DNA from 2 places in the Pseudoalteromonas sp. OANN1 genome. Region 1 is predicted to be linked to the other one. Evidence: predicted binding sites of a transcription regulator. Region 1 holds the regulator's gene; the other holds the start of a gene.
What was found. The regulator sigma-54, encoded in region 1, starts transcription at its own class of promoters, with help from an activator protein. The targets are predictions, from matches to a motif close to GTTGGCACGNNNNTNGNNT.
Positions count from the first base shown of each region.

Region 1 (15,454 bases):
AGGTAGGGCTGCGTTTTTAGCCCCTGAAATAGTGACTTCACCGGCTAAAGTGGTGCCACCTTGGATAACAAACTGATCCATTGCGGCACTCCGTTATTGTGGAAGAATAAATTTGCGCTCTTTTTGCCATTCATCAGGTGTGAATGCACGAATACTAACAGCATGCATAGTGCCGTCTTTAATAGTATCCATCAGTGGGCCGTAGATCAGCTGTTCTCTTTTCAGCCTTCTTAATCCGTCAAAACACGTTCCAACAGCAATGACTTCGTAGTGACTACCATTAGCTTTAACGATGATCTCGTCAAGCGATAGTGCATCTCTCAATAAAGTTTCGACTTGATTTGTTTCCATTAGACTCACTCAAATAGGGTTGTCACCTGTCCCAACTCCATTAAATTTTGCAGTTGCTCAGGCGTATTTTTCAGCTCGAGACGAATGTCGCGCTGTTTCAATTGACCTAAAGAGTGAATTAACCAAGCTAAGCCCGCGGTGTCAACCCTTGTCACCTCAGAAAGGTTAAAATAGACGGTTGATTGTGCATTTTTCAACACTTGAACGATGGTCGACTGTTTCAGTGCGCTTGGTAAACTCGCTCTCGTAAGTTCACCAGTTAACACGATTTCACCTTTACTTTCGGTGAATGAAATATTAGGCGTCACCATCATCCCCTCTAAATTGCACCGGAAGCTTGCTCTTCTTATCTAACAGTTGGATCACATGTTCAATACCCTGCTGTCGTAAAATACCATGTAGCTCCGATTGTTTGGCATCAAGTAAACTAATGCCTTCCGCCATCATGTCAAAAGCACGCCAGTCACCGTCTTGTCCGCGTCTAACTTTAAAATCGATTTTGATATCAGGCTTACCTGGCTCTACAATTTTGGTCTTAACAACCACCACAGCTTCATTCTCAAATGGGCGATGCTCACCAAACTCTACCTTTTGGTCTTTATATTGAGTAAATACACCAGCATAAGTCGCTACCAAGTAATTTTTGAATACCTCAATAAATTCTCTAATATGCTCGACAGCAGCAGCTTTCTCCTCTTTACTTTCAATGTTGCGAACCTTTTGAATATAAGAACCTAATACACGATACGCAGCATATTTGTAATCAATGTAAGGCAAGAGCTCTTCTTCTACGATAACGCGTAAGTGTTCTTTGTCTTTTTCAATGATGTTTTGCTCTTTCGTAACACGCTGAAAAGTTTGCGCCGCAACTTGCTCCACCATTTTATAAGGATCGCTTGAGTCTACTTCTTTCGCCTGAACCAATGCGGTAGCCATCAATGCTACAAACAAAGTCAGACATTTCGCATAGATGTTTTTTAACATATTTACTCGCTCCCTTGATTAAATAGGAACTGACCAATTAGCTCTTCTAATACCAGTGCCGATTTTGTATCTGTGATCATGTCACCGTCTTTTAGCGCTTTTGTTTCCACACCAAAAAGAGACTCAAGATCAACGCTATCTTCACTCGTTACCTCCTGACCAAGACATTTTTGCTTCGCAGATTCAGCAGCAATAACCGGAGAAATACCTAAATACTGCTCACCCAAAATGCCCGAAGTCAAAATCGAAACCGACGACGTATCGGAAAACTGACACTCGTAGTTTTTATCTAAACTCATTGAAACTACTGGCACGAACTCTTGTGGATGGATGTGAATTCCATCAACACGACCAATCACAACCCCACCCACCTTAATTGGAGCGCGGGTTTTCAACGAACCTATATTTTCGAACTTAGCATGCAAAGTATAAGTTTCACCATTGCCGCTTAAGCCTGAATTAGCTACCTTTAGCGCCAACATAACAAATGCAGCAATGCCCAATGCCACGAACAACCCAACTAAAATTTCTATTTTCCGTGTATTCATTTTTAAAACCTTTTAACTTGAGAACATAACCGCTGTTAATACAAAGTCAAAGCCAAGTACAGCCAGTGAAGAATGTACTACCGTCTCTGTCGTCGCTTTACTTATCCCTTCAGAAGTAGGAATACAGTCATAGCCTTTGTATAGCGCGATCCAAGTTACTAATAGTGCAAATACGAAACTCTTAATAAGACCATTTAAGATGTCTTGTTGAAACGACACTTGCGATTGCATAATTGACCAGAAGCTACCTGAATCTACGCCTAACCAATCAACACCCACCAAGTGTGCGCCTAAAATAGCGATCGCAGAGAATATCAATGCGAGTAACGGCATACTAATAAAACCGGCCCAAAAACGAGGGGCAACCACGCGCTTAAGCGGGTCTATCGCCATCATTTCTAAACTAGATAATTGCTCCGTAGCCTTCATCAAACCGATTTCTGCAGTTAACGCACTGCCTGCACGCCCTGCAAATAAGAGTGCAGTCACCACGGGGCCCAACTCCCTGAGTAAACTCAAAGCAACCAAAGGTCCAAGGCTATCTTCAGCGCCATACCCAACTAACACGGTATAGCCTTGTAATGCCAATACCATGCCGATAAATAAACCAGACACCATGATAATCAACAATGATTGATGACCAACCATGTAAAGTTGCTTTATCAACAGCGGCGTGCCTTTTCGGAAATTGGGTAAGCTACATAGCGCCCCAAAAAGCATTGTTGTGGCACGGCCAAGTGCAGCAAAACGGCTGAGGGTTTTGTGGCCTAGTTTTTGTAAAAAGTCGACCATACTCACTCTCCTTGCAACAGCGCTTGCTGATAATCAGGCGCTTTAAAGTGGAATGGCACAGGTCCATCCGCAAGGCCCTGTAAGAACTGCTGTACTAATGGCGATTCGTGTTCAAGCATCTGCTCAGGGGTTCCTGTACCAATCACACCTTGCTCTGCAATAATAACGACGTGGTCGGCAATACTCAGCACTTCCGTAACATCATGAGTGACTATCAGTGACGATAACCCCAATACTTCATTAAGGGACTTAATCAGCCGAACTAGAACGCCCATGGAGATCGGGTCCTGACCTGCAAACGGCTCATCGTACATAATTAATTCAGGATCAAGTGCAATAGAACGTGCTAAAGCCGCGCGTCTTGCCATACCACCAGAAAGCTCTGCCGGCATTAAATCTTTTGCACCACGAAGACCAACCGCTTGAAGCTTCATCAGCACCACTAAACGGATTAATTCTTCAGATAATTCGGTATGCTCGCGTAGAGGAAAAGCCACATTGTCGAACACGCTCATATCGGTAAACAAAGCGCCGCTTTGAAATAACATACTCATCCGCGTTCGAGCTTGATACAAAGCTGCTCGTGACATGTTAGGAATACTGTTTCCAGCAAAAAGAATATCACCGCTATCAGGCTTAAGCTGACCACCGATTAATCGCAACATGGTAGTTTTACCAATGCCACTCGGTCCCATTATTGCGGTAATTTTGCCCTTTGGTACGGAAAAGCTCATGTTTTTGTAGATGATCCTTTCACCCCGAGAGAAGGTTACATCCTTGATTTCTACAATTGACTGCGACAAGTCGCTCTCCAGATCCAGACTATATTCATCCAAGTATGATACTTTTTTTTCAAACAAGATGGAAAATCGTTTTGGTAAAATTTTGTAAGTAGTGAAATGTAACGGTTTGCTTATACTTTCCAGAGCGCTTTTGGTAGTATCTATCGAAATTTTAATCCTATTGGCTAGAGGTTCATGGTTTTATCGTTTGTTATTCTCATTCTTGGCTTTATTGCACTGGTTTGGAGTGCTGACCGCTTTGTTTTTGGTGCGGCCGCTCTTGCACGAAACTTTGGTGTGCCAACATTAATTGTTGGTTTAACTATCGTGGCCATGGGTTCTTCAGCACCAGAAATGATGGTTGCTGCGCAAGCCGCTCTTGCAGATAAAACAGACACCGCCGTGGGCAATGCCATAGGTTCTAACATCGCCAATATCTTACTCGTTTTGGGTCTCACCGCGTTATTAAGGCCACTCTCCGTTGGCTCTGGTATTTTGCGCCGCGAAATGCCGCTGTTAGTCATCGTTTCATTGGCAGCTTGGTATATCGTTAGTGATAACCACTTTAGTTTCGTAGAAGGTGTTTTGTTATTAGTCGGTTTCGCCGCTTTTCTTCTTGCACTTATCATTATCACCAAGCGTGGTGGTGGAGATAATGATGACCCATTTGTCAGTGAAGCCTGTGAAGAAGTGCCAAATAATATTCCAACTCAAAAAGCCGTTTTCTGGTTAATCGTGGGTATGATTTTACTGCCTATTAGCGCGGACTATCTCGTTGGCGCCGCGGTTGACATCGCCAAATATTTTGGCATGAGTGACCTGCTAATAGGATTAACCATTATCGCCGTTGGTACTAGTTTACCCGAGCTTGCGGCATGTGTTGCTGGCGTACTTAAAAAAGAAGACGATCTAGCGCTTGGCAATATTATTGGCTCGAATATCTTTAATATATTGGCAGTGCTATCGATTGCTGGGATTATTAACCCATCTGTCCTCGACGCCAATATTGCGTCACGTGATATCTTTATTATGCTTGGCGCGACACTGCTGCTTATCCTAATGAGCCTCAGCCTAACAGGTCAGCGCCGCATCAACCGCTTGGAAGGTGGCATACTTGTCGCAAGCTTCGTCGGTTATATTTACTACATCATTTAAGGAAGCCTTGTGACAACGAACCCATTTATTGATTCTGCAAGTCAAGTTTTTGCTACTGAACTTGCAGCAATAGAAGAAGTGCAACAGTTTGTTGATCAACAATTTGTAAAAGCCTGTGAAATTATGTTTGGCTGCCAAGGTCGTATCATCGTGATTGGCATGGGTAAGTCCGGCCACATCGGAAACAAAATCGCAGCGACACTCGCAAGTACTGGCAGCCCTGCATTTTTTGTTCATCCAGGAGAAGCAAGTCACGGCGACTTGGGTATGATCACCAAAGATGATGTGGTTTTGATGATCTCCAACTCAGGGGAAACCCAAGAGGTGATCTCAATCCTGCCTGTGATAAAGCGCTTAGGGGCCCCCGTTATTTCTATGACAGGCAACCCGAGCTCTACAATGGCTCGTAATGCGACGGTTCACCTTTGTGTTAAGGTATCAAAAGAAGCCTGCCCATTAGGACTTGCACCCACGGCGAGCACCACAGCTACGCTAGTGATGGGCGATGCACTCGCGGTTGCGCTACTTGAAGCCAGAGGCTTTACGGCTGATGATTTTGCACTTTCCCATCCAGGTGGTAGTTTAGGAAGACGTCTACTACTAACCGTTGCTGATGTCATGCATCAAGGGGATGCAATCCCTATGGTTAAAAGTCATTGCACAGTTAAAGAAGCTTTATTTGAAATGTCAGCTAAAAGTTTAGGTATGACGGCAATCGTAGATGAAAGCTCGCAATTGCAAGGTATTTTTACCGATGGCGACTTGCGCCGTATTATCGAACAAAAGATCGATATTCACACCACCCCAATCACGCAAGTTATGACGGCTAAAAGTACGACGGCACGCGCCGATATGCTCGCAGCAGAGGTACTCAATATCATGGAAACCAAACGAATTAATGGCTTGATTGTGGTAAACAAAAACAACATACCGGTTGGCGCCTTGAATACGCAAGATTTACTTAGAGCGGGGGTGCTGTAATGCAATTTGAAGATTTATATCAGACGATTTCAACTGAAGCTTGGGAAAAAGCAAAACAAATCAAATTATTGATTTGCGATATTGATGGCGTATTCTCAGATGGACGTATATACCTTGGTAACAATGGTGAAGAACTGAAAGCATTTAATACCAAAGACGGGTTTGGTATTAAAGCCTTGATTGATAGTGGTATCGAAGTCGCCGTTATCACAGGTAGACATTCACAAATAGTTCAGCAACGCATGACTAGTTTAAATGTAACTTATATTTACCAAGGCCAAGAAAACAAGTTAGTGGCATATGATGAATTGAAGACTAAGCTCAACCTTAGTGATGACGAAATTGCATATATTGGTGATGATGGTCCAGACCTACCCGTAATGGAACAGGTCGGTTTTGCCGTTGCCGTCAATGATGCACATCCTCTTGTCAAACGTATCGCCCACTACACCACTTTGATGCCTGGTGGTTTTGGTGCTGTGAGAGAACTGACTGATCTTCTAATGCTCAGCCAAAATCACTTATTGACTTCCAAAGGATCAAGTACATGACCGTATTGCGTGTCATCTTACTCATTGTTTTCGCTTCAATAATGGTATGGATGTGGTCGCCCATGTTTAATCCATCAGAGGTGGACTCAGCAAAAGAAGATGAACCGTTAGCTAAGCCCGATTATGTTGCAACCACACTTCAGCAAACGACCTATAGTGAAAATGGCTTATTAAACTATCAGGTAACTGCTGATAAGATGGAGTTGTATCAAGATCTTGGCTTTAGTCACTTTGAAAAGCCCATTTTCACCTTATATAACGGTGAGCAAAATTGGCAAATAAGTGCATTAGAAGCAACACTATACGAAAATAATACCTTGATATTAGAGGGCAATGTGCTGGCAAAGAATTTAACGCCTAACGCCATGATCACCGATATCAATGCCGATAATGTAAGAGTTGAAATTAAGCAAAAATTGATGAAGTCGGAACACCCTGTCGTTATCACGGGTCCTAGTCTTAGGATCACGGGTAAAGGACTGCATGCGGATCTACAAAAGCAAGTGATCGAACTCATCAACCACACAAAGACAATTTATTATGACCAGTAAAATCATTAACAAACTAGTTTTCATCGGCTTGCTTGCAAGTTCTACTCTAGTAATTGCTGCAGAACAAAATGAAGTCATTATTGATGCTGGCCGTCAGCAAGCTCAACTGCAAAGCAACATCGGTATTTTTGAACAGAATGTTGTTATTATTCATGGCAACAGAAAAATAAATGCCGATCGCCTAGAAGTCCATCGCCGCGCGGAGCTTGGTACTAACAAGCAACTGCTTGTTGCAACTGGCAGCCCAGCTATTTTCAGCGAACGTCAACCTGATGGTAATTTGCTAGAAGCCAAAGCAAACGAAATTCGCTACGACGTTGCGAAAGGCACCTTAGTCATTTCTGGCGATGCGGAAATCAATCAAACTGGGCAAAAAATCAATGCTCAGGTCATCACCTATGACATTGAAAAGCAACTGATCAGTGCTGAGCGCTCAGACCAAGAAGATTCCCGTGTAAGAACCATCCTTGTTCCTGTTGATGACAAAAAAGACGCAAAAGATAAAAAAGCGCAGGAAGAAGGTAACAATTAATGAGCGAGCTCAAAGCAACTGGTCTAGCAAAGAGTTATAAAGGCCGCCAGGTCGTCAAAAATGTTGGCTTAAGTGTTCAAGCTGGCAGCATTGTAGGCTTATTGGGCCCGAATGGCGCAGGTAAAACCACGACCTTTTATATGATTGTAGGGTTAGTACCAAGCGACAAAGGTTTTATTCAGATTGATGACGAAGATATCACTTTGCTACCAATGCACAGCCGCGCGCGACTTGGTATTGGTTATCTACCGCAAGAGTCTTCGATCTTTAGAAAACTCACGGTCTATCAAAATTTGATGGCGATTTTAGAAACTCGAAAAGACTTATCTAAAGTTGAAAGAGAAGCTGAACTAAACGAGTTACTGGATGAGTTTAATATCCAACACATTCGCGACTCACAGGGCATGGCATTGTCGGGAGGCGAAAGAAGACGCGTAGAAATTGCTCGCGCTTTAGCCGCTAACCCTAAGTTTATCCTGTTAGATGAACCTTTTGCTGGTGTTGATCCTATTTCGGTGTTAGATATAAAGACAATCATAGAGCACCTAAAAAACCGCGGTATCGGTGTGCTAATCACCGATCATAACGTTAGAGAAACACTGGACGTATGTGAAAAAGCCTACATCGTTTCACATGGTGAGTTAATCGCTGCAGGCACGCCAGAACATGTTTTGGCAGATCAAACCGTAAGAGATGTCTACCTAGGCGAACAATTCAAGCTATAGTTAAGACGTAGTATTAATAACTGTTAAAAAGGATTGTTAGAGATACATGAGGCAATCATTACAGCTGCGCATGGGGCAGCAACTTACAATGACTCCACAACTGCAACAAGCCATTCGCTTGCTGCAGCTTAGTACATTGGATCTGCAACAAGAAATACAAGAAGCATTAGACAGCAATCCATTGTTGGAAGTGGAAGAAGGTGATAATACTGACGGCGAAAACACTGACCAACACAGTCAAGAAAAGAGCAGTGCTGACGACAATCAAGATTCAAGCGATGAAGTGCAGGTTAGTGACTATGAGATAGACTCAGATACAGCCATGAGCAAAGACACGGTGAGCGATGACCTCGCCATGGATGTCACTTGGGACGAGTATATGAGTGCAGCGCCCGCTGCAAGCTCAGGCCCACTTCCCGATGACGATAATGTTTATCAAGGGGAAACCTCTGAATCTCTCCACGACTATCTCATGTGGCAACTTGAGCTGACACCATTTAGTCCAACAGATAGAGCGATTGCGATTGCGATTATTGAAGCGGTCGACCTGTCAGGCATTTTAACACTGTCTTGCGAAGACATTTTAGAAAGCATTAATGATGAGAGTAGCGAAGAGCCTATTGAGCTGGATGAAGTCGAAGCCGTGCTCAAACGTATTCAGCTTTTCGATCCTGTCGGTATCGCAGCGCGTAGTTTACAAGAATGCTTGTGTATTCAGCTAAATCAATTCGCCCCAGATACGCCATGGATTGCCGAAACGAAAATGATCCTGACAGAGCATATCGACTTGCTTGCCAGCCGTGACTATCGAACTTTGACTAAGAAAACACGCCTTAAAGAAGCCGATCTCAAAGAGGTCATGACGTTAATTCATAGTCTTAACCCAAAACCAGCGGCAAGCATTATTCATGAAGAGCCTGAATATGTGATCCCTGACGTATCGGTGAAAAAAGTAAAAGGTCGTTGGGTCGTAGAGCTAAATCCTGATGCTATGCCTAAAATAAAAGTAAACGACCATTATGCTGCGATGTCTAGAACAGCGAAATCCAGTACAGATAGTCAGTTTATTCGCTCACATTTACAAGAAGCGAAGTGGTTTATTAAAAGCTTAGAAAGCCGAAATGATACTTTATTAAAAGTTACCAATTGCATTGTGCAACAACAACAGGCATTCTTTGAACATGGCCCCGAAGCAATGCGCCCTATGGTGCTAAATGATGTTGCTGAAATGGTTGAGATGCATGAGTCCACAATTTCCCGTGTGACAACACAAAAATACATGCATACACCTCGGGGAATATTTGAGCTGAAGTACTTCTTCTCTAGCCATGTAAGTACAGAAAATGGAGGTGAGTGCTCTTCTACAGCAATTAGAGCACTTATCAAAAAGCTGATAGCTGCAGAAAATACCGCGAAACCATTGAGTGACAGCAAAATTGCAGATATCTTAGCTGAGCAAGGAATTAAGGTAGCGAGACGTACGATTGCAAAATATCGTGAATCCCTAGCCATTCCACCGTCAAATCAGCGTAAAAGCTTGATATAAGACGTAAAAACCAAGAAGGAAAAATGCTTATGCAACTAAATCTAACTGGTCGCCATGTAGAAATTACTGACTCATTAAGAGACTATGTCACCAACAAGTTTGCGAAGCTAGAAAGGCACTTTGATCATATCAATAACGTGCATGTGATCCTTGATGTCGAGAAGCTAGTACAAAAAGCAGAAGCAACATTACACGTAAACGGCGGCGAGCTATTTGCATCAACAGAGCATCAAGATATGTATGCCGCAATTGATGGCCTTATCGACAAGCTAGATCGTCAAGTTATTAAACACAAAGAGAAGCTCACTCGACACTAAGATGAAATTAAGTGAATTGGTGAACAAGGACTGCAGTAAAGCTGCGGTCCTTTTTAATAGCAAAAAACGTATTTTAGAATACATCAGCGAACTGGCTCATAGCCAAATTCCAAATACCAGTCAGCATGCTATCTTAGACGCTTTAATGGCGCGAGAGAAATTAGGCAGCACAGGGATCGGTAAAGGTATTGCCATTCCTCATGGTAGACTTGAAGGTTTGGATAAAATCCTTGCAATGGTGCTTGTTAGCGAGCAAGGGATCCAGTTTGAAGCCATAGATAAGCAGCCTGTCGATATTTTTGTCGCGTTCATCGTACCCGAAGGTGATAATCAACAGCACCTGAAGACCTTAGCGGCGATTGCTGATACACTCAGAGACAAGTCTTTTTGCAAAATGCTTAGGCAAGCAAAAAGTGATGACGAGTTATATGCAGTGATCCAAGGTGAACTTGATGAGTGATGAAGAAAAAGGACTCGAGCTTATCATTATCAGTGGCCGCTCAGGCTCTGGTAAATCTGTAGCGCTTCGAGTATTGGAAGACTTAGGCTACTATTGTGTAGATAACATTCCAGTCAATTTACTGCCGTCTTTAGTCCGCAGCGTTTCCGACAATTATAATAAAATTGCAGTCAGTATTGATGTTAGAAACTTGCCTAAAGAACAGGACGAGTTTAATGACATTCTTGAATACTTGCCTGGTTTCGCCAAACCTACCCTGTTTTATTTAGACAGTGACGATCAAACCCTGATAAAACGCTTCTCAGAAACACGCCGTTTGCACCCTCTTTCACTACATAATCTTCCATTAGATGTTGCGATAAAGAAAGAACGGGAATTGTTAGACGTGTTGATCACACGCGCTGATTTTCTCATTGATACTACAGGCCTGAGCGTTCATCAACTTGCGGAAGATATCCGCGAAAAAATCTTAGGTAAGAAAGACAAACAACTCATTATTACCTTTGAATCTTTCGGCTTTAAACACGGCATCCCAAAACAAGCGGATTACGTTTTTGATGCGCGCTTTTTGCCCAACCCACATTGGGAGCCTGAGCTTAAGCCGCTAACTGGCCTAGATCAGCCAGTCAAAGACTATTTGTCGAGTCACAGCATCGTGCAAAAGTTTACTTGGCAGATCCAAACCTTTGTACAAACTTGGTTACCACACTTAGAGCGTAATAATCGCAGTTATCTAACGATCGCAATAGGATGTACTGGTGGACAACATCGCTCGGTATACTTAGCGCAAACCATTGGCGAGCGATTTGCAAAAACCCATCCCAACGTCAAAATTCGCCACCGTGAGCAAGAGGGTTAAATGTTAGAAGATACGTTTTTAATCCAGAACAAGCTCGGCCTGCACGCTCGAGCAGCGACGGTTCTTGCGCAATTAGCGACCCAATTTGATGCCGAAGTGACCTTATATCAAGGAGACAAAAGTGCTGCTGCTGACAGCGTACTAGCGCTGTTGTTACTTGAAAGCAGCCAAGGAAAAGAAGTACGAGTGGTTTGTGAAGGTCCCGATGCTCAGTATGCACTAGACGCCATTGGTGGACTAATAGAAAATAAATTTAATGAATCCGAGTAACTTGGGTTACTAGCGCCCAGATAGCACTAAGGCCCGATTCATTTATTCCCTGCTAATCTCCCCCTCCGTAACCAGACTGGTATAATACCAATTAGTCTTAATACTTGCTCAATTTGAAGGAGCAAATCTGACGCTGACTGTGTTAAAAATTTTTCATTTAGAACAACTAAATAACCTGAGCTGCGGATAATTAATGCCTTTCTAGCAGCAAGTTTTAGCGCTAACTGCGTTGAATTCACTTCCAATAGCCAGCTATTGGTGCGTAAATTCGCCTTGTTTTCCCTAAAACTTGCTGGCTAAACAAGGAAAAAACTAAGTTGTGCTTTAGCAACAATGAGTTGGAACATTCCTTATCCAAACCTCAGGTTAAATAGCAAAATTTTCGCCGTGTTATCGACAAGATTTTCTCGCCTCAAAATAGATCACTTAATTAAGCGAATTGGTATAATAAGTCTCTCATAATTAAGCGTAAACCTTGGTAGTTCCCAATAAACTGAGTTACACTGTAATACCAATTTAGGTTTCTTTCGTGCAGTAAAGCGAGTTGCCGAGAAAATCCTATTTTATCGTTGCGTACACCTTTAACGTGTATTAACGATAGCAACCCACCAGCAGAAACAACACGAATAAAATTCAAATTAAGAAATTGATTTCTGCGATAAAGTAAATGAATTGGGTTAACTTCATCACGTTAGCCAACATTATTATCAAAAAGGATGCCTATGCCTGAAGTATTTGAACAAGACTACACACTGGAACAACTCCAAAAGGTAACTAAAGCCTTAAACAGTGGTCAGTTTGTTCAAGTTAGGCGTATGCTCGCAGAAACAGCTCCTTGTGATACAGCACTGCTTTTAGAATCATCTCCTCATAAAGTTCGCTCTATGCTGTGGCAGCTCGTTGACCCAGATATCCAAGGGGATGTTTTAGAGGAACTGTCAGAGGACGTAAGACTTGGGATCATCGCCCAGATGGAGCCGGAGCTAATTGCTGCCGCTACAGAAGACATGGACGACGATGACCTTGGTGATGTCCTGAGAAGCCTGCCTGATACCGTCTACCAAGATGTTATTGGTGCGATGGATAGCCAAGATAGAGAACGTGCGACACAAGCATTGTCCTACAAGGAGCACTCGGCCGGTGCGCTAATGAGCACCGACACGGTCACTATTCGACCCGATGTTACCTTAGAAGTTGTATTTAGATATCTACGTCTTAAAGGCGAATTGCCAGACGGTACGGACGAGTTGTATGTAGTTGATAAAGACAACTGCTTTTTAGGTACGCTGCCAGTCAATACCTTATTAACTAAGTCTCCTGACAGTATGGTTCGAGACTTGATGGATGAAGATAAGGAAACGATCCCTATCTCCATGGATGAATCTGAAGTGGCGCAGCTTTTTGAGCGTCATAACTGGATCTCAGCTCCTGTAGTTGACGATAACGCCCATTTGCTTGGTCGTGTCACCATTGATGACGTTGTTGACGTCATCCGTGAAGATGCTGAGCACAGCTTGTTAAGTATGGCAGGTCTTGAAGATGAAGAAGACACCTTTGCGCCAGTTCTAAAAAGTAGCCAGCGCCGCTCTATTTGGCTTGGGATTAACCTGTTAACCGCCTTAATGGCAGCGTTTGTTGCAAGCTTCTTCGAAGGTACTCTGGATATTTTACCTATTCTCGCGGTGTTAAATGGCATAGTACCAAGTATGGGTGGCGTTGCCGGTAGCCAAACGCTAACCTTAGTGATCCGTGGTATTGCCCTTGGTCATATTAACCAGACTAACCAAAAGTTTTTAATGGGTAAAGAGCTGGCGATAGGTGCCTTAAATGGCGTGCTGTGGTCTGTCTTGATCGCAGGGGTTATTGCTATATGGCAGTGGGATTTTACACTCGGTGCTGTAATTGCCTTCGCGATGTTTATGAACTTAGTCGCTGCAGGTATCGCGGGAGCCAGTATTCCAATTATGTTAAAGAAAATGAATATCGATCCAGCGCTAGCTGGTAGTGTGGTACTAACAACGGTTACTGATATTGTCGGGATCTTTGCATTCCTTGGCACCGCCACTTGGTTATTAGTGTAGCAGTAACATAGTCTACATAGCGGGAAATGCTGGTCAAAACCAGCATTTCTTGAGCTGAGGAGGGAGAGTTATTCGCCCGCTATTTGCATAGTATTGAGTAATATTGAGCCGGTTTGTACTGCGCCTCGACATTCAATATCACCGCCAATCCCTTCAATCCCCATAAACATATCTTTTAAATTACCAGCAATCGTAATTTCACTTACAGGATATTGAAGTTCTCCATTTTCAACCCAAAAACCAGCAGCGCCCCTTGAGTAATCACCAGTTACCGTATTAACACCTTGTCCCATTAGTTCAGTGACTAACAAGCCAGTGCCCATCGACGCAAGTAGGCTGGTTAAATCGTCGTGTGTTGGTTTTACTAACCAGTTATGGATCCCACCTGCGTGACCTGTCGCTTGCATATTCATTCTACGTGCGGCATAGCTTGCCAATAAATAAGTATTAAGCACGCCATCTGTGATAATTTCTCGGTCGATGGTTTTTACACCTTCACTATCAAAAGGACTAGAAGCAAGTCCTCTTAGTAAATGTGGCTTCTCTTCAATGTTTACGCAGCGATTAAAAATCTGTGTGTCTAAAGAATCCAATAAGAAGCTAGACTTGCGATATAGCGCGCCACCACCGATACCTGATACTAAGTGTCCAAATAAGCTGTTAGCAATATCCGCTCGAAAGATAACTGGCACTTTACGCGTTGATACCTTACGACTGCCTAATTTTGCCAGCGTTGATTGCGCCGCTTCTAAACCAACTTCTTCGGGGGATTTTAGCTCCGAGTGCACGCGAGATAACGTATATGCAGAGTCCCGTTGCATTTGCTCACCTTCTTTACCAATCACCATAGTACTCAGGCTGTGTCTGGTACGTGGGAACCCTGCAATTAAGCCATGGCTATTGCCATATACACGGATCCCTTGGTGGCTCGATAAGCTCGCGCCATCAGAATTCACGATTCGAGGATCGAATTCTAACGCTGCTTTTTCAGCAGCTATACATTGCTCAATGGCTTCATCGGGAGAAACTTGCCAAGGATGGAAAAGATCTAAATCTGTTGGTGACATCTCTAGCAAGGCTTTATCCGCCACACCATTACAGGGATCATCCGAGGTAAATCGAGCGATATCTATGGCTTTTTCAACCACAGAGCGCAGAGCTTCAGGACTCAGATCCGCTGTTGATGCTGAGCCTTTATGGTTACCCACATAAACGCTGATACCAAGACCACCGTCTTGATTAAACTCAATGGTTTCAACCTCTCCCATTCGTGTACTTACAGACAGACCAGAGGTGCTAGACATCGCCGCTTCTGCCGAAGTTGCACCTAGTTTTTTAGCATGCGCTAACACATCGGCAACTGCATTTTTCACATCATCAATTTGATTATATATTGGGTGTTGTTGAGGTTGAGTCATAGATACCTTATCCGCTCGCTCGTCTAACTAAAACATATTAGTTAATATGCTATCACAGCTACTAACTATTGTAGTGATCAATTGTGGTATACTCTAATGTTAGAGACCTTAATATTTACTAGTATAGACAAGACCAATGGCTAAACACGAGCAAACGACCGAAGAAGAGATTATTTACGTTTCAAAAAGCGAGCTTAAGCGCGAGGCGCTAGAGTTGCATGAACTAGGCTGTGAAATTGCAGGGCTTGCCAAGAAGCAGCGTGAGAAGTTACCTCTAACGGACGAGCTTAAAGAGGCCATGACTGTTGCGGATAGGATACGTGCTAAAACAGATGCTTACCGTCGTCATATGAACTATATTGCGAAGACATTGCGTAGTACTCCAAATGTCGAAGAGATTCAGGCTGCGATGGATTTGATGCTAAATAAGAACAATAAAGCAGACGTATTGCTGAACAAGATTGAGCTTATTCGCGATGAAGTGATTGCCAAAGGAGATAGCAAGATTAATGAGCTATTGGATAAGTATCCTGAACTTGAGCGTCAAAAAA
Region 1 covers NZ_JAMXSE010000007.1:156,940-172,393, forward strand. The annotation lists gene murA (UDP-N-acetylglucosamine 1-carboxyvinyltransferase) at 1-81, opposite strand, end outside; gene NH462_RS08520 (BolA family protein) at 94-351, opposite strand; gene NH462_RS08525 (STAS domain-containing protein) at 357-662, opposite strand; gene NH462_RS08530 (ABC transporter substrate-binding protein) at 649-1,335, opposite strand; gene mlaD (outer membrane lipid asymmetry maintenance protein MlaD) at 1,338-1,883, opposite strand; gene mlaE (lipid asymmetry maintenance ABC transporter permease subunit MlaE) at 1,896-2,675, opposite strand; gene NH462_RS08545 (ATP-binding cassette domain-containing protein) at 2,678-3,478, opposite strand; gene NH462_RS08550 (calcium/sodium antiporter) at 3,653-4,612, shown strand; gene NH462_RS08555 (KpsF/GutQ family sugar-phosphate isomerase) at 4,622-5,593, shown strand; gene kdsC (3-deoxy-manno-octulosonate-8-phosphatase KdsC) at 5,593-6,144, shown strand; gene lptC (LPS export ABC transporter periplasmic protein LptC) at 6,141-6,695, shown strand; gene lptA (lipopolysaccharide transport periplasmic protein LptA) at 6,685-7,227, shown strand; gene lptB (LPS export ABC transporter ATP-binding protein) at 7,227-7,952, shown strand; gene NH462_RS08580 (RNA polymerase factor sigma-54) at 7,999-9,498, shown strand; gene hpf (ribosome hibernation promoting factor) at 9,528-9,815, shown strand; gene ptsN (PTS IIA-like nitrogen regulatory protein PtsN) at 9,817-10,275, shown strand; gene rapZ (RNase adapter RapZ) at 10,268-11,134, shown strand; gene NH462_RS08600 (HPr family phosphocarrier protein) at 11,135-11,404, shown strand; gene mgtE (magnesium transporter) at 12,127-13,485, shown strand; gene pmbA (metalloprotease PmbA) at 13,554-14,903, opposite strand; gene yjgA (ribosome biogenesis factor YjgA) at 15,040-15,454, shown strand, end outside.

Region 2 (15,454 bases), on a different contig from region 1:
TGTATAATCGCTTAGGGCAAAGACGAAGCTGGATAGCAAGTTGCCAGTTTATTATTATTGTTGCCACCTTTGCATTAGCCACTATTTCAATTAAAGACCATCTTTCGCATGCTGCATTATTGTGCTTTATTATTGCGTTATTTTCAGCTACCCAAGATATTGCAATAGATGCTTATCGCATCGACATTTTACCAGAAGACGAAAGTGAAAAGGCAACAGCAGCGGCAGCGATGGCGACTTCAGGTTGGTGGTCTGGCTATGCCTTACTCGGTGCAATTCCGTTCTTTATGGCTGATTTACCCGGCTTTAGTTGGCCCATTATCTATCAGATGCTAAGCGTCATCGTAGTGTGTTTATTAGTTGTCACTTTGTTGGCAAAAGAACCAAAGTCTCATCGCGAGCAAGTACAGGCACAGCTACAGAAGAGTTACGAGCAAAAACTTAACCACAGCGCTTCATCAAATGCTTCTAAAAAGATCTATGCCTGGCTTGCCGTGACTCTGGTTGAACCCTTTAAGCGATTTTTTGAAAAAAATGGGGTTAAAACAGCATGCGCCCTACTCGCCTTTATTTTCCTATTTAAGATAGGAGAGGCCTTTTTAGCCCGTATGTCCATCGTATTTTATAAAGAAGTCGGTTTTACAAACACCCAAATTGGGCAATATTCAAAGCTTGGTACCGGTGTGATCACTATCGTATTTGCTTTTCTTGGCAGTATCTTTAACCATAAATACGGTATCGTGAAGGGCCTATTTGTTAGTGGTGTTGCAATGGCCGCATCAAATTTAATGTTTTCTTGGATTGCGATTGCAGGCCCTAAAGAACATCTATACGCGCTAGCAATTGTGGTGGACGGCTTTACCCAAGCTTGGTCACTGGTAGCAATGGTGGCGTTTATTTCTATGCTTTGTGATAGAGCGTTTAGCGCAACCCACTATGCCTTACTTGCATCACTTGGTAGCTTAGGCCGTACCGTGCTATCAGGCTATAGTGGTTTTGTGATAGATGATTTGCTTGGAGGTAATTGGGCACTCTTCTTCGCGCTAACTGCGCTTATGGTGCTTCCGTCATTATTGTTTTTATATTTAATTCGGCACAAGCTTTATGCTATTGAAAAGGCGTATCATGCTAACAAAAGCTAGAGGTGCAGGTCCTTGCACCTTTTACGTTCTTGCTAACTAAACACTTATTGATCTTCTTTGATTAGCTGTAAGCCTTCATAAGGATCAACTTCTAACGCTTCGCAGTAACGTAAAAACTCAATGACATCCAATCGACGCTCTTGGTTTTCAATTTTACCGATGAATGAATGAGGCGTACCTAACACCTGCGCAAGACTACGCATTGTGTGACCTTTCTCGTGGCGCTTTGATTTTAGCCACTTCGTTAGTTTGCCGTTTTCTTCAGAAGAAACCGTTTTACCCATCATAATTAAACATCTCCTACTAGATGAAAGACTAAATTATCTAAATGAAATATGCCCGTCTCATTTAGTTATTATCTAAATATTACAGTTGTAGCTTATCGAGGAACTCTACAATGCAAAATGTTAAGCCTGTATGAACTCAGCATTTTGCCTTTAGAACTCGATCAAGCTTACAGTTTACCCCGAATGCGGTACAACTTACCAGCTAGCTGCGATAAGTTATGCCAAACCAGTAACACGTAGACAAAATGTTAACTTGTCCCTATGTACCCAATTAGGTATAGACTAAAACACGAGTAACACCTAATTAATTTTTTACTTTTTCTTAATTCATTAAGGGTTGTAATATCCAGTAACACTTTAACAAATTTTTTAAAAAATGTACCAGTATTTGAAATAAATTATTTTTCTTTAAAAAATAAAAACTTACAGCTAACATTTACTAAGTGGTTAAAAAAGAGGCTATTACTAGATGATTCGATTACTGTTTTTACTGCCAATTCTATTGTGCTTAGGCTGGATTTACTTCCTTCGTTCTAACGGCGTGCCGCTTAAGCAAGGGAAAAAAGGCTTTATCTACATCTTAGTATTTTCATCTTTTGTTTTAGGCTTTTTTGTCTTAATGATGTATTTAACAGGTAGTTTGTGACGAATAAAGCAAATTGAGTTGTGATGGGTAGAAACAAAAAGAGCCATGACAAACGCATGACTCTTTAGTGGAACGTAGTGCGAATAAAGTCTAGACGCTGAAACTTGCGCCACAGCCACAAGTGGTTGTTGCATTGGGATTGTTCACAAAGAAACGTGCGCCCTCAAGCCCTTCAGTATAATCCACGATGCCGTCGATTAAATACTGAATACTCATAGGATCGACAACCATAGTGACACCGTTTTTTACGATTTCCAAATCACCTGGATTTACTTTTTCATCGAAAGTGAAACCATATTGAAAGCCTGAGCAACCGCCACCCGTTACATACACGCGTAGCTTAAGATTGGCATTCTCTTCTTCTTCAATAAGTTCCTTTACGCGGCTTGCGGCAGCGTCAGAAAACTGAATTGGTAATTGTTCAGACATAGATTTAGACCCCTAATCCTGTAATCTGCAAATTATCTAATACCTGAGTATTTTAATCAAGTATAGCGTTTGTACCAATTATCTTTGATAAATGATCTATTTTTGGAGGAAAGAACTCGTCGTTCACCTGTCTAAAGGTTTCTATTTATTTTTTGTCATAGAGAGATTTTTAACTCTGCACCTAACCTGCTATTGAATGTATATTGATATAAATTGGTATCTATATGCTAAACCAAAGGAAATAAGACTATTGCCTCAGTTAAGTTGCGTTAGCACAAGGACTTAGTGTAAAAAATTTGATATTCTTAAACGGTTTACTATTGTGGAATGACGTTCATGTCGTTGGATACATTAAGACGAAGCCTTGCAAAACCTAAAACTTCAGCGCAACTGTGCCTACTTGGTGCCGGTGCTGGCCTGCTTGCGGCGATACTTATCATTGCTTTTCGTCTTACTATTGAATTAATCCAAGGCACATTTCTCGATAAACCTGATGACTTTACCGAGCTTTCTGAGCTACATCGGCTATTTTTGCCTGTGCTTGCTGCGCTACTCATCGCGGTCTTTGCCGCCTTAACCGGGTTTAAGCATTACCGTTTGGGCATTCCATATGTGATCAACCGGATCAAACACCACTACGGTCATATGCCAATTTGGAATTCTGCGAACCAGTTTTTTGGTGGTGCCGTTGCTTTGATCAGTGGTTTCTCTGTTGGTCGAGAAGGACCATCTGTACACATGGGGGCAACAGCAGCGAGCATTCTATCAGAGCGTTTACATCTACCACTCAATGCCGCGCGAACTTTGGCCGGTTGCGGTGTAGCTGCAGGTATTGCTGCCTCATTTAACACTCCGCTCGCGGCGGTGATATTCGTTATGGAAGTCGTGCTCAGGGAGTATAAAATCCACATTTTCGTGCCCGTGATGTTAGCCTCAGTGATCGGTGCAATGAGCACGCAATATGTGTTTGGTAATAGTTCCGAGCTAGCGCTCATTCATATTACTCCGTTGAGTTTTTGGCATTACCCTTATTTAATTATTTGTGGTGCAGCATTAGGAGCGGTTGCATTTGCCTTTAATCAAAATCTAATGCTGATCATCAAAACTTTTAAGCCCATCAGTATGTTCCCTCGCCTTTTATTAGCGGGTTTAATTGCGGGATTAATTGGCTACGCCGTACCGGGAGCCATGGGTTCAGGTATGAGCGCTATCACCCAAGCCGTTGAATCTCCACATAACTTACAGCTACTCACCACAATATTGATTGCTAAGCTGATGGCGACTTTATTTGCGATTGGACTTGGTATTCCCGGTGGTATTATTGGTCCAGTGATTGGGCTTGGGGTTATCATGGGCACCTTGATGTCTTTCTTTGCCCAGTTTATTGAACCCAGCGTCGATGTTGCAGGAACTTATGGTGTACTCGGTATGGCAGGCTTACTTGCGGCGACTTTGCACGCCCCGCTTGCTGCACTCACAGCGGTAATGGAGCTGACTTCCAATCCAAAAATAATCGTTCCAGCTATGCTGGTGATCACCACAGCTTACGTTACGGCTTTACAGGCGTTTGGCAACCGCTCTATTTTTATCCAACAACTAGATTTCCAAGGGCTGCCTTACCAAGTATCCCCGGCAAAAGAGGCATTACAGAAAGTAGGAATAGTAGCCGAGATGGATGAGAATTTTAAACTGCTCTATTCCGATGACAAAGAGCAGATAAAGGAAACCCTATCCGCGGTTGATAGCCAAACACCGCTCATTGTTTATGATGAACAAAGCGGCTACCGCTTAGCCGAATACGATTTAAACTTAATCTCCGAGGGCAGCGTATCGGTCTCTTATATCGAGCTACAAGGACTAAGCACACAAGCGACCTTAGCAGACGCCTTTGATGTGCTAAAAGATAAACGTTCAGGCGCAGTGTATATCTACAACCAAAAGGATGAAAAACAAATACTTGGGTTATTGCGATGGGACCAAATTCGTCACATACTCACCACCAGAAACAGTTTACTCTAATCTAAAAAGTGGAATTTATAATGAGCTTATTGCTAACGTATAAAGCCTTACATATCTTTTTTATGATTGCCTGGTTTGCAGGGATTTTTTATCTGCCACGTCTCTTTGTGTACCACGCGATGACTGAAGAAAAATCTTGTAGCTCAATGCTCAAAATCATGGAGCGCCGCCTACTCTATTTTGTAACCCCATTTGCTATTCTCACCGCGGTGTTTGGAGTCTTAACGATTACAGAATATGGACGTGAGTGGTTTAAACACAGTATGTGGCTTCACTACAAATTGACCTTAGTGATTTTACTTTATATCTATCATGGCTATTGCTTTAAATTACTTGCCGATTTCAAACATGATCGCAATCGTAAAAGCGATAAGTTCTATCGTTTTTTCAACGAATTTCCCGTACTAATCCTATTAGCCATTGTCTTTCTTGCCGTTTTAAAACCTGCACTGTAACCGTGCATTATTGGGGGTACTTGGGTATAATATGCGCCCAAGTAACCGCCCACAATCTGCGTGTTATCTGGTTGGGTGAGCGACCTTGCAACCCGGTAGTCAATTTGTCTTTAGGAATCGCCAAATGTTCAGTTTCCAAGGTGAAAACATTCTTTCTGTCAATCAATTAGACAGAGATTCAATTGAACACATCTTCTCCATTGCCAAAAAAATGGAACCCTATGCTAAAAAGCAAAAACGTACCCAAGTACTTAATGGGGCGATTTTGGCAAATCTATTTTTTGAACCAAGTACGAGAACACGCGTAAGTTTCGGCACCGCATTTAACCTGCTGGGCGGCCTAGTTCGTGAAACCACAGGTATGCAAAGCTCAGCACTGGCAAAAGGCGAATCTTTGTATGATACCGCCCGTGTGATTTCAGCTTATGCTGACGCCGTGGCAATGCGCCACCCAGACGCAGGCTCAGTAGCCGAGTTTGCAACTGGTTCCGATGTTCCTGTCATCAACGGTGGCGATGGCCCTAATGAGCACCCGACTCAAGCACTGCTGGACTTACTGACGATTGACCGAGAGCTTAGCCGCTTTGGTACCGGAATTGACGGCATGCACATCGCCCTAGTCGGTGATTTAAAATACGGCCGCACCGTGCATTCTTTATCAAAGTTACTGAGTCACTACAAAGATATCCGCTTTACAATGGTTGCACCGGATGGCTTACAAATGCCTCAGTCTATTTTAGATGTCGTAGACAATGCCGGTCACCGTATAGAAGTCGTGTCTAAGATGGAAGGCAATTTAGCTGCCGATATCGTTTACCAGACTCGTATTCAAGAAGAGCGTTTCCCTTCTCAAGAAGAAGCAAACAAATACCGTGGTGGCTTTAGGATCAGCCAAGCGATTTATGACGCTCACTGTAAACCTAGCTCAGTATTAATGCACCCGTTACCTCGCGACAGCCGTAGCGATGCAAACGAGCTAGACAACGACCTAAATAATAACGACAACCTAGCTATCTTCCGCCAAGTTCAAAATGGTGTATTGATCCGTATGGCACTTTTTGCCCTAACGCTAGGTGTTGAAAACCAAGTGGAAAAACACGAGGTAGAAGTACCTTGGTTTAGCCGCAAACGTGAAAGCTAAAAAGGATCGACAATGACAATCAGTCAAGACTTATTCAAACGCGCCCAAGACTCAATCCCTGGAGGCGTTAACTCTCCTGTTCGCGCTTTTAATGGTGTAGGTGGTACGCCACTATTTATCACCAAAGCCGAAGGCGTTCACACCTTTGATGCCGATGGTAAACAGTACATTGATTATGTGGGTTCTTGGGGCCCGATGATCTTAGGTCATAACCATCCTGAGATTAAACAAGCAGTGCTTGAAGCGGTTGAAAATGGCCTATCGTACGGCGCGCCGACAGAAACTGAAATCCTAATGGCGGAAAAAGTAAAAGCGCTAGTACCATCTATTGAAAAAGTACGCATGGTAAGCTCTGGTACAGAAGCGACCATGAGCGCTATTCGCCTTGCTCGTGGTTACACCGGCCGCGATAAGATTTTAAAGTTTGAAGGCTGTTACCACGGTCACGCTGACTCTTTGCTTGTTAAAGCAGGTTCAGGAGCACTTACCATGGGCGTGCCTAACTCCCCTGGTATTCCTGCCGACTTTGCTAAGCATACGTTAACGGTTTCATTTAATAACCTTGATGAAGTAAAAGCAATTTTTGAGCAGTACAAAGATCAAATTGCCTGTGTGATCATCGAGCCTGTTGCTGGAAACATGAACTGCATTCCACCGGTAGAAGGCTTTTTAGAAGGCCTGCGCGAAGTATGTACTGACAATCAAAGTGTGCTTATCTTTGATGAAGTCATGACGGGCTTCCGTGTTGCTCTTGGTGGTGCTCAACAGTACTACAACATCACCCCAGACTTAACCTGTTTAGGTAAAGTGATTGGTGGCGGTATGCCAGTGGGTGCGTTTGGCGGTAAAAAAGAAATCATGGATTACATCGCCCCAGTTGGCCCTGTTTATCAAGCGGGCACGCTATCTGGTAACCCAATTGCCATGGCTGCTGGTTTAAAAGCGCTAGAGCTACTTTCAAAAGAAGGGCTGCACGCAGAGCTTGAAGCTAAGAGTAAAGCCCTGTGTGAAGGCTTCCAAGCGGCTGCTGATGAAGCAGGTATCGCGCTTACGACTAACTATGCAGGTGGTATGTTTGGCTTTTTCTTTACTGACGCTAAGAAAGTAACCAGCTATCAACAAGCAACTGAATGCGATCTAGAGCGCTTCAAAAAGTTCTTCCACCTGATGCTAGATGAAGGCGTTTATTTAGCCCCATCTGCATTCGAAGCGGGTTTCGTGAGCACAATGCATTCTGACGAAGAAATCGCTAACACTATCAATGCTGCAAAGCGTGCATTTGCCAAGTTGTAATCACAGATTACAACCCATATTAGTTTGTATTTAAAAAGCCCGCTCAGGGCTTTTTTTGTTTTTTCAGCTACGCTTTGAATAAGCTTTTCAGAAGCTTCGGTCTATTTAACCTAGGCTCAAGTTATTTAGGCGCACTTAGTTAATAACGCTGTGCAAAGTTAAAACTATCATACAGAGGAAGTGATGGCTGGATTTAATACACTAATTAATCCTGCAACCCGTTTGATGGCGCGGTTGCGATACAAAACCAAAATGGCCGTTGTATTTGGTATTTTATTACTACCGCTAAGCCTCAGCTTGTTTTTTCTAAACAGTGTACTTAACCATTCTATTTCTGTCAGTGAGATGCAGAGGCAAGGGCTCACGCTTTACCCTAGTATGTTGGAAAACATTTTAGCGGGTAAAGCTTCCGATAATTCAATTTTATTGCAACGCGCTAAACTACCTAAAGTGAGCGCCGCTGGCGCAAGCGCCCTTGAGCAGCTCTCTATTGCCTCTCAACTAGCCGTCGATGATGATCTTGGACGCAGTTACCTGAATCGCACGCTTGTTGAGTCTGCGCCAAGACTCATATCGCAAATCAATCAAATTGAGGCGCAGGCACGCGATATCATCAGTAGAGGCAGTTTTACTCCAGATAGTTTTATTGCACTGTCCAATTTAAACAAAGGATTACCTGGCGTCACGACACAATTTTCAGGCAAACTTAACATTGCTATCAATGATAACCAGCAACTCAAAAAGCAGCTTAGTCAGCCCTTAGCTGAGCTTGAGTCTAGCCTCTCTGATTACCAGCAAGCGGTGAAAACAGGCTTGTTAGATCCTGATGAACTGGCACTCTCACAAGCGCAATTTAACCGTTACTACCAAAGTGCAAGTGATGCTATCAAGCAGTTTGTTAATGTTGCAACACCCACGCTTGCCGCGCTTGTCGCTGAAAAACAAAACCAGCAACGGTGGATCAGAAACACCGTTGCCTTGGCTTCACTACTCGCACTGATCATCGCTATTTATCTTATGGTTGGCTTTTACTCCTCGGTCATGGGCACCATCACGATTTTCTCACATGCCGCACAGAGCGCTTCTCGAGGGGATTTAAGTATCAAAGCACAGACAACTGGCTCCGATGAGCTTAGCCAAATTATTGAACAATTTAATGCGGTACTACATGCCTTTATCTCTTTACTTGGTAACGTTCGATTAAGTAGTGACGAGCTACAGCAAGCAACGAGAACACTCAATAAGATAAGCCAAGATACTGAAAAGGATGTCGCCCAGCAGGAGAATAAAATCCAGTCTATCCACCACTCACTCGAGAATATGGCGCAGTCCGCTCGCTCGGTTGAGGATGCCGCATTTAGCGCAACAGAGCTAGCCTCCGTAGCAGCCAAACAAGTAAAGCAAAGTAGCTTCAATACCACAGCCCTTGCACAGCAAATGACCGAACTACAAGCTGAGTTTCAACAAAGTCGTGCAGCCTTAGATAAGCTAGCGGAAGACACGCAAAACATTAGTCAGGTGAGCTCCGCGATTAGAGAGATTGCCGAGCAAACCAATTTACTCGCGCTCAATGCCGCAATTGAGGCTGCTCGTGCAGGTGAACAAGGCCGAGGATTTGCGGTGGTAGCGGATGAGGTTAGAACGCTTGCGCAAAGAACGCAGCAACAAACGGAAGAAATACACAATATTATTCAATCTTTACAAGCTGCATCCAGAGACACGCAAGACAAAATGCGCAGCAGTGAAGACAATATGGCACAAAGTGTTATCGCCGCGAATGATACCAATGAAGTCCTACAGCACGCAGAGCAAAGCATGCGAGACATAGATGAACAAGGGAAACTGATCAGTCAGTTAGTGCAACAACAAACCCAAGCGACCGAACACGCATTGAATGAATCATCTGAGATCAGTAACTTAGCACAGCATACTCTGGGTTCCGCAAGAGCGGCCCAAAGTGATGCACAAAAACTTGGCAAGCTCTCACAAACTTTAAATAAAGAAATCGATAAATTTAAAGCTTAGAGACTGGCTAGGGTCAACAAACCCTAGCAGCCAGTAGTTTGCTCAACACCCAGGTCTTGGTTCGAACATGCTCTCTCTAATAGGTAGCTGCAATACAGGACCACAACTCGGAGGCGACTGCTTACCCGTTTTCGGATTGATAAACGCCCAGCGAATGGATTTTGGACGCTCATCAACAATCGCTTGTGGGTTTAGTGGTTTTAGGTAACGAATATAGAGCTCAAGCGCCCCTTGGCTGCCCGTTAATCCCGTTGGCTTGTTATCATCACGACCAATCCAAGCAACGGTGACCGTATTTTGGTCAAAACCGGCAAACCAGCTGTCTCTTAAATCATTACTCGTCCCCGTTTTCCCTGCAAGTTGAATTGAGGGGAAATGAAGATTGAGGCGTTTTGCCGTGCCTTTTTTAGTTACGCGCTTCATGCCATATTTCGTCATGTATACTGCATCGCTGTCTAGCGTTTGGCTTTTTTGTACAGGATGTTCGTATACCAGCTTACCCAGTGAATCGGTGATAGCCATGACGCTGGTCAACTCGCTCTGCTTACCATCTGCAGCAAGTGTGGTGTAGGCCTCTGCAACATCAAAACTGGATAGCTCTAACGCGCCCAACAATAAAGAAGGATAAAGTGGAATCGACTTAGAGACACCAAGCTCATTCAAAGTTTGTGCGACTCGATTAACACCCACATCCAGACCAAGGTTTACCGCTGGAATATTGATGCTATTGCTGAACGCTTCAAACATTGGCACTTGGCCTCTGAATTTATGATCAAAGTTCTCTGGAGACCAAACCTTACCTGAACCGTCGGTCACTTCAAGGGGACTGTCATCAAGTAGCATGCCCAAATGGTAGTTTGGATTCGACAAGGCACTCAAGTAAATAGCAGGCTTGACCAGTGAACCTATATTGCGCTCGGTGTCTAACACTCGATTAAAACCTGAAAACTTCAACTGACGACCAGCAACTAACGCCGATACACCCGCTTTTTCAACATTAACTGACAGCATTGCAGTTTCTAAATCTTCCGTTTTAAAGCGGCGCTCTAAGTAAGGCAAGCCCTTTTTAACGGCATCTTCCATCGCCGTTTGCTTTTGTAAATCGAGATAGGTAAAAATCCGAATTCCAGAGTCGACAATGTCATCATCAGGCACCAGTTTCTTTAACTCGCGATTCACCAACTCCAAATATCCAGGATAAGACTGCATACGGCTCGCTTTTAAAGGCTGTACGTCAATCGGCCTTGCCAGCGCTGCGCGGTACTCAGGCGTTGTGATAAGGTCGTTTTCCACCATTAGCCTTAAGACTAAATCACGTCTTTCCATTACCCGCTCAGGGTAGCGTCTTGGGTTATAAAAAGACGGCCCTTTCACCATCGCGACTAACATAGCGACTTGGTCAAACTCAAGCTCGTCCACCGGCTTACCAAAATAAAAATCGGCCGCAAGCCCCATACCATGAACGCCTTGATTATAGGCTTGCCCCAAAAACACTTCGTTCAAATAGGCTTCGAGGATTTCATCTTTGCTGTAACGGAAATCTAAAATCAATGCGATGAACGCTTCATTCACCTTGCGGATTAAGGTGCGATCTCTGGTGAGATAAAAGTTCTTTGCGAGCTGTTGCGTAAGCGTACTGCCACCTTGCACGGTTCGCCCTGCTTTGATGTTGGCATACAGCGCACGTAAAATAGACAGCGCAGAAACACCATGATGTTGGTAAAAGTCTCTATCTTCTACCACCAGCAGCGTTTCTTTTAAAATATTAGGAAATTTATCGAACGGAACAAACTCTCTGTCTTGCCGAGATTCATTGCCGATCCGAGCAATCTGCACTGGTTCTAAGCGAGCGTCAGCTAAGCGTCGACCTTGATTATCAACAATATTGGCAAGCTTCTTACCAGCAAAATTAAGCGTAAAAATACGCGCGGTTTCTGGGCCATCGTAGAATTCGAACGCGCGACGATGGATGGTGATTGTGCGACCTTGAACGGTATATTGACCGGTACGGCTGATACGATTTACACGGGAATAATTAAGCCGCTTCAGCTCCCACAGCACTTCATCCTCATTAAGGAACTGATCAGGAAAAAACTGCATCGATCTGGCATAAACCTGCACGGGAAGTTCCCATTTATTGCCTTCAAACTGGCGGCTTATTTTGGCGTCTAAGTAGATGATATAGATTGCTACAAGGAATATCGCCGCAATAGTCCCCTTCCAAAAGAAAGACCACAACGTGCTCAGTACACGGCCTTTAATTCTTTGCATCTTAGAACCGTTTTGCTGGGTATTGTTTTTACGCGAAGTGTTCGCTTTGACGTTTGAATTTTTGGCAGGTGTTCTTTTCTTTTTATCCGTCATGACCCAAGTAAAACTAAAAAATGAATCGCAAGATGGTAGGGTAACCTAAATTAACAACTGCTGAAAGTAGAATAATATTTATAAAGAAAAGTGAGCCCTGCTGGACTCACTTTGTTTAGACAACGAGAACTTTACAATATTGACCGAGAGCCAAATTGGTATTACTGTCCGCGAACTGTCACGAACTCGGGATAGGCATCTACGCCACAATCATGTTGATCCATACCGCTTAGCTCTTCTTCTTCACCAACGCGGATCCCCATGCTCGCTTTCAATACACTCCAAACAATATAAGAAGCAATGAAAACAAAACCTAAAATAGTGATAAGTCCCACAGCCTGACCTTGGAAAGTAGCGTCTGAGTTTGAAAATGGCACCATCATCACACCCAGCGCACCGCAGATACCGTGAACAGAGATAGCACCGACAGGATCATCAATTTTTGCTTTATCTAGCGCAACGATACTAAACACCACCAATGCACCGCCTATGGCACCGAGGATAAGCGCTAATACAGGTGTTGGAGAGGCAGGTTCTGCGGTAATGGTCACTAGACCTGCTAGTGCACCATTAAGCACCATAGTTAAATCCGCCTTGCCCCACATTAATTTACACACCAACAGTGCAGCAACCGCACCTGCAGCCGCCGCCGCATTGGTATTTAGCATGATTTGGCTGACCGCGATGGCATTTTCTTTGTCGGCAAGGAACAGTTGAGAGCCACCGTTAAAGCCAAACCACCCCATCCACAAAATAAATGTGCCTAGTGTAGCTAGTGGCATGTTGGAACCAGGAATTGGGTAAATCTCACCATTTTTGCCATATTTTCCTTTGCGCGCACCTAGTAACAGAACACCCGCTAGTGCCGCAGCAGCACCGGCACCATGCACAATGGCAGAACCGGCAAAGTCAACAAAGCCAAGCTCAGATAAGAAACCACCGCCCCACGTCCAATAGCCTTCTAACGGGTAGATAAAACCAGTTAACACCACACAAAATGCTAAAAACGCCCACAATTTCATACGCTCAGCAACAGCGCCCGAGACAATTGACATGGCCGTTGCAACAAATACAACTTGGAAGAAAAAGTCGGATTGCAGTGCATGGTCGGCATCCTTAGCAGCACTGCCAATGAGCGCGCCAAGACTTGGTAAAACCCCACCTTCGGCATTATTCACATACATGATGTTGTAACCAATAAGCAGATACATAGTACAAGCAATAGCGTACAGTGCGACGTTCTTGGTAAGGATTTCAGTGGTATTTTTTGAGCGTACTAATCCCGCTTCAAGCATAGCGAAACCGGCAGCCATCCACATAACTAAGACGCCAGAGATCAAAAAGTAAAAGGTATTTAATGAAAATTTTAGTTCTATTATTGTATTTTCCATTGCTCGGCTCCCCTTAAATGGCTTCTTCATCAAGTTCGCCGGTACGGATCCGAACAACTTGGTCTAAGTCGTAAACAAAGATTTTTCCATCACCAATTTTTCCAGTGAACGCAGCCTTTGTAACCGTTTCCACAACGCGCTCGGCGTTTTCGCTTAACGTTGCAATTTCTATTTTTATTTTTGGAATGAAATCGACTTGATATTCTGCACCGCGATACAGTTCGGTGTGACCGCGCTGACGTCCAAACCCTTTAACGTCAACGACCGTCATGCCTTCAATCCCCAGATCGGCTAACGCTTCACGCACCTCATCCAGTTTAAATGGTTTTATTATTGCACTTATCATTTTCATGCTGAGTCCCCTTAGGACAGTTGATCCTGTTGTATGCAGTAATCCAACCTTTATGCCAAATTTTTTATTCCTTAATTAACAATGAATTAAAGTGGGAGGTGGAATTTAACGCATAAAAAATGCACCATCTAGGTGCATTGATATTAAGTCTGAACTGAGTTGGTGCATAAACACCCAAATAACGAAAAGCTAATGCGCGATAACGCAATTTCGTTGTTTGTCCTTCGCTTTATAGAGCGCTTTATCAGCTTTGCGCATTACTTCGCTTAAACTCTTTGATTGGCAAGCCGCGAGGCCAATACTGATGGTGCAATAATGCTTACCCTCAGGAATTTTAAATGCTTGCTGTGCAAGGCGCTCTCTAAAGTCTTCTAGCATGTGCTTTGCCATCTTCATATCTGAGCTTGGAATAAGCAAAGCAAACTCTTCCCCACCAATACGTGCGACAATGTAGTGACCAAATGCACTACGCAGTAAATCAGCAACTTGTTTAAGTACATCATCACCGCTTTCATGACCATATTGGTCGTTAATAGATTTAAAATGATCGAGGTCTAACAATGCCAATATATGCTGGCTCGGTTTGTTTTTGATTAAACGCTCTGCTTGCTGACAGAAATAACGGCGATTATAAAGTCCTGTTAAATAGTCTCGATGCGCATATTCTTTGATTTCTGCAATCAAATTGAGCTGCTCCATCGTCTGCATGATACGGCAATGAAACTCTTCACTCATAAAAGGTTTTGCCAAAAAGTCATTGGCGCCGTATTTGATAAACTTAGCTGACAAACCATGACTTCCCGCGCCAGATAGACCTATAATCGCCAACTCATCTCGTCCGCGACTATTACGAACGGATTTCACCAACTCAAAGCCATCCATCGTCGGCATCGCAAAGTCTGTCAGCAGCAGTTTAATTTCATGGTCAGATAGCAACATCTCCAATGCCTGTTCGCCATCTTGCGCCTCAAGCACTGTAAATAATTGCTTTTCAAGCATTTGCTTCATTACCGCGCGACTGATCACAGAATCATCGGCGATCAGCGCCTTGCAACCTTGGTTTCTTAACAGTCTAGATGCTAACTTGACCGCGTATAGGTATGAATCACGGTTGTCTTTAATCACATAATCCACCACGCCCATTTCAAGCATTTGCTGGCGACTATATTCATCTATTTTTGAGGTCAGCACCACAGTGGGAATTTTGTGGCTAAGCGTGAGCTGCACGACCTCTGCGTCCATCGCATCGGGCAGCGTTAAATCTACCAGCGCCAATGTATATTGGTGCTGTGCTAAGAAGTCCTTACTTTCCTTGAGGGACCAAGCAAAATCGATTTCGACATCTAGATGCTGAGCAGCAAGGTGTCGCAATACCTGTTGTACGACTTTACTGTCTTCAACAATTAAAATTCTTTGCATGGATTGAGATCTCTTAAGTACAACGAGAAGCGCAGTGAAACAAGAATTTAACGGGGCTAAATACTTTATTACTACATAATAAAGTACTAAATATACGCGAATCTTGCACTAAAAAAAACCAAATCGGCTCAAATTCGTTACTTTTCGACAAATGAGGTTACAACAGTCTATTTTCAAACCTGCCGTTTTTTTTGTTGAGTTTGTCTCAATGGCTTTGAATTTCAGATGAAATACTTCTTTAATGCAGACATACCTAATGCAATACCGAGGAAGCAATGAAAAAACTACTACCACTATTGCTCGTGAGTTGTGCCCTGCTCTCAGCGCCAAGCATAGCTGAAGAGCACAACCGCGCAATTGAGATAGATCATAAAATAACAACTGAGCATAGAGCCGAAATAAAAGGTGAACGTATTAACTACACCGCAACAACAGGCACGCAGCCGGTGTGGAATGAAAACGGCGATGCAGTTGCAACGTTGCATTACACC
Region 2 covers NZ_JAMXSE010000008.1:71,042-86,495, reverse strand. The annotation lists gene NH462_RS09135 (MFS transporter) at 1-1,142, shown strand, start outside; gene NH462_RS09130 (helix-turn-helix transcriptional regulator) at 1,187-1,429, opposite strand; gene erpA (iron-sulfur cluster insertion protein ErpA) at 2,166-2,504, opposite strand; gene NH462_RS09120 (chloride channel protein) at 2,841-4,523, shown strand; gene NH462_RS09115 (CopD family protein) at 4,544-4,978, shown strand; gene NH462_RS09110 (aspartate carbamoyltransferase) at 5,103-6,119, shown strand; gene hemL (glutamate-1-semialdehyde 2,1-aminomutase) at 6,132-7,412, shown strand; gene NH462_RS09100 (methyl-accepting chemotaxis protein) at 7,596-9,437, shown strand; gene mrcB (penicillin-binding protein 1B) at 9,480-11,801, opposite strand; gene NH462_RS09090 (ammonium transporter) at 11,963-13,192, opposite strand; gene NH462_RS09085 (P-II family nitrogen regulator) at 13,206-13,544, opposite strand; gene NH462_RS09080 (diguanylate cyclase) at 13,734-14,963, opposite strand; gene NH462_RS09075 (carboxypeptidase) at 15,239-15,454, shown strand, end outside.
Region 2: NH462_RS09085 (P-II family nitrogen regulator) is a predicted target of sigma-54. The motif match lies at 13,586-13,604, and genes of this name have one in related genera.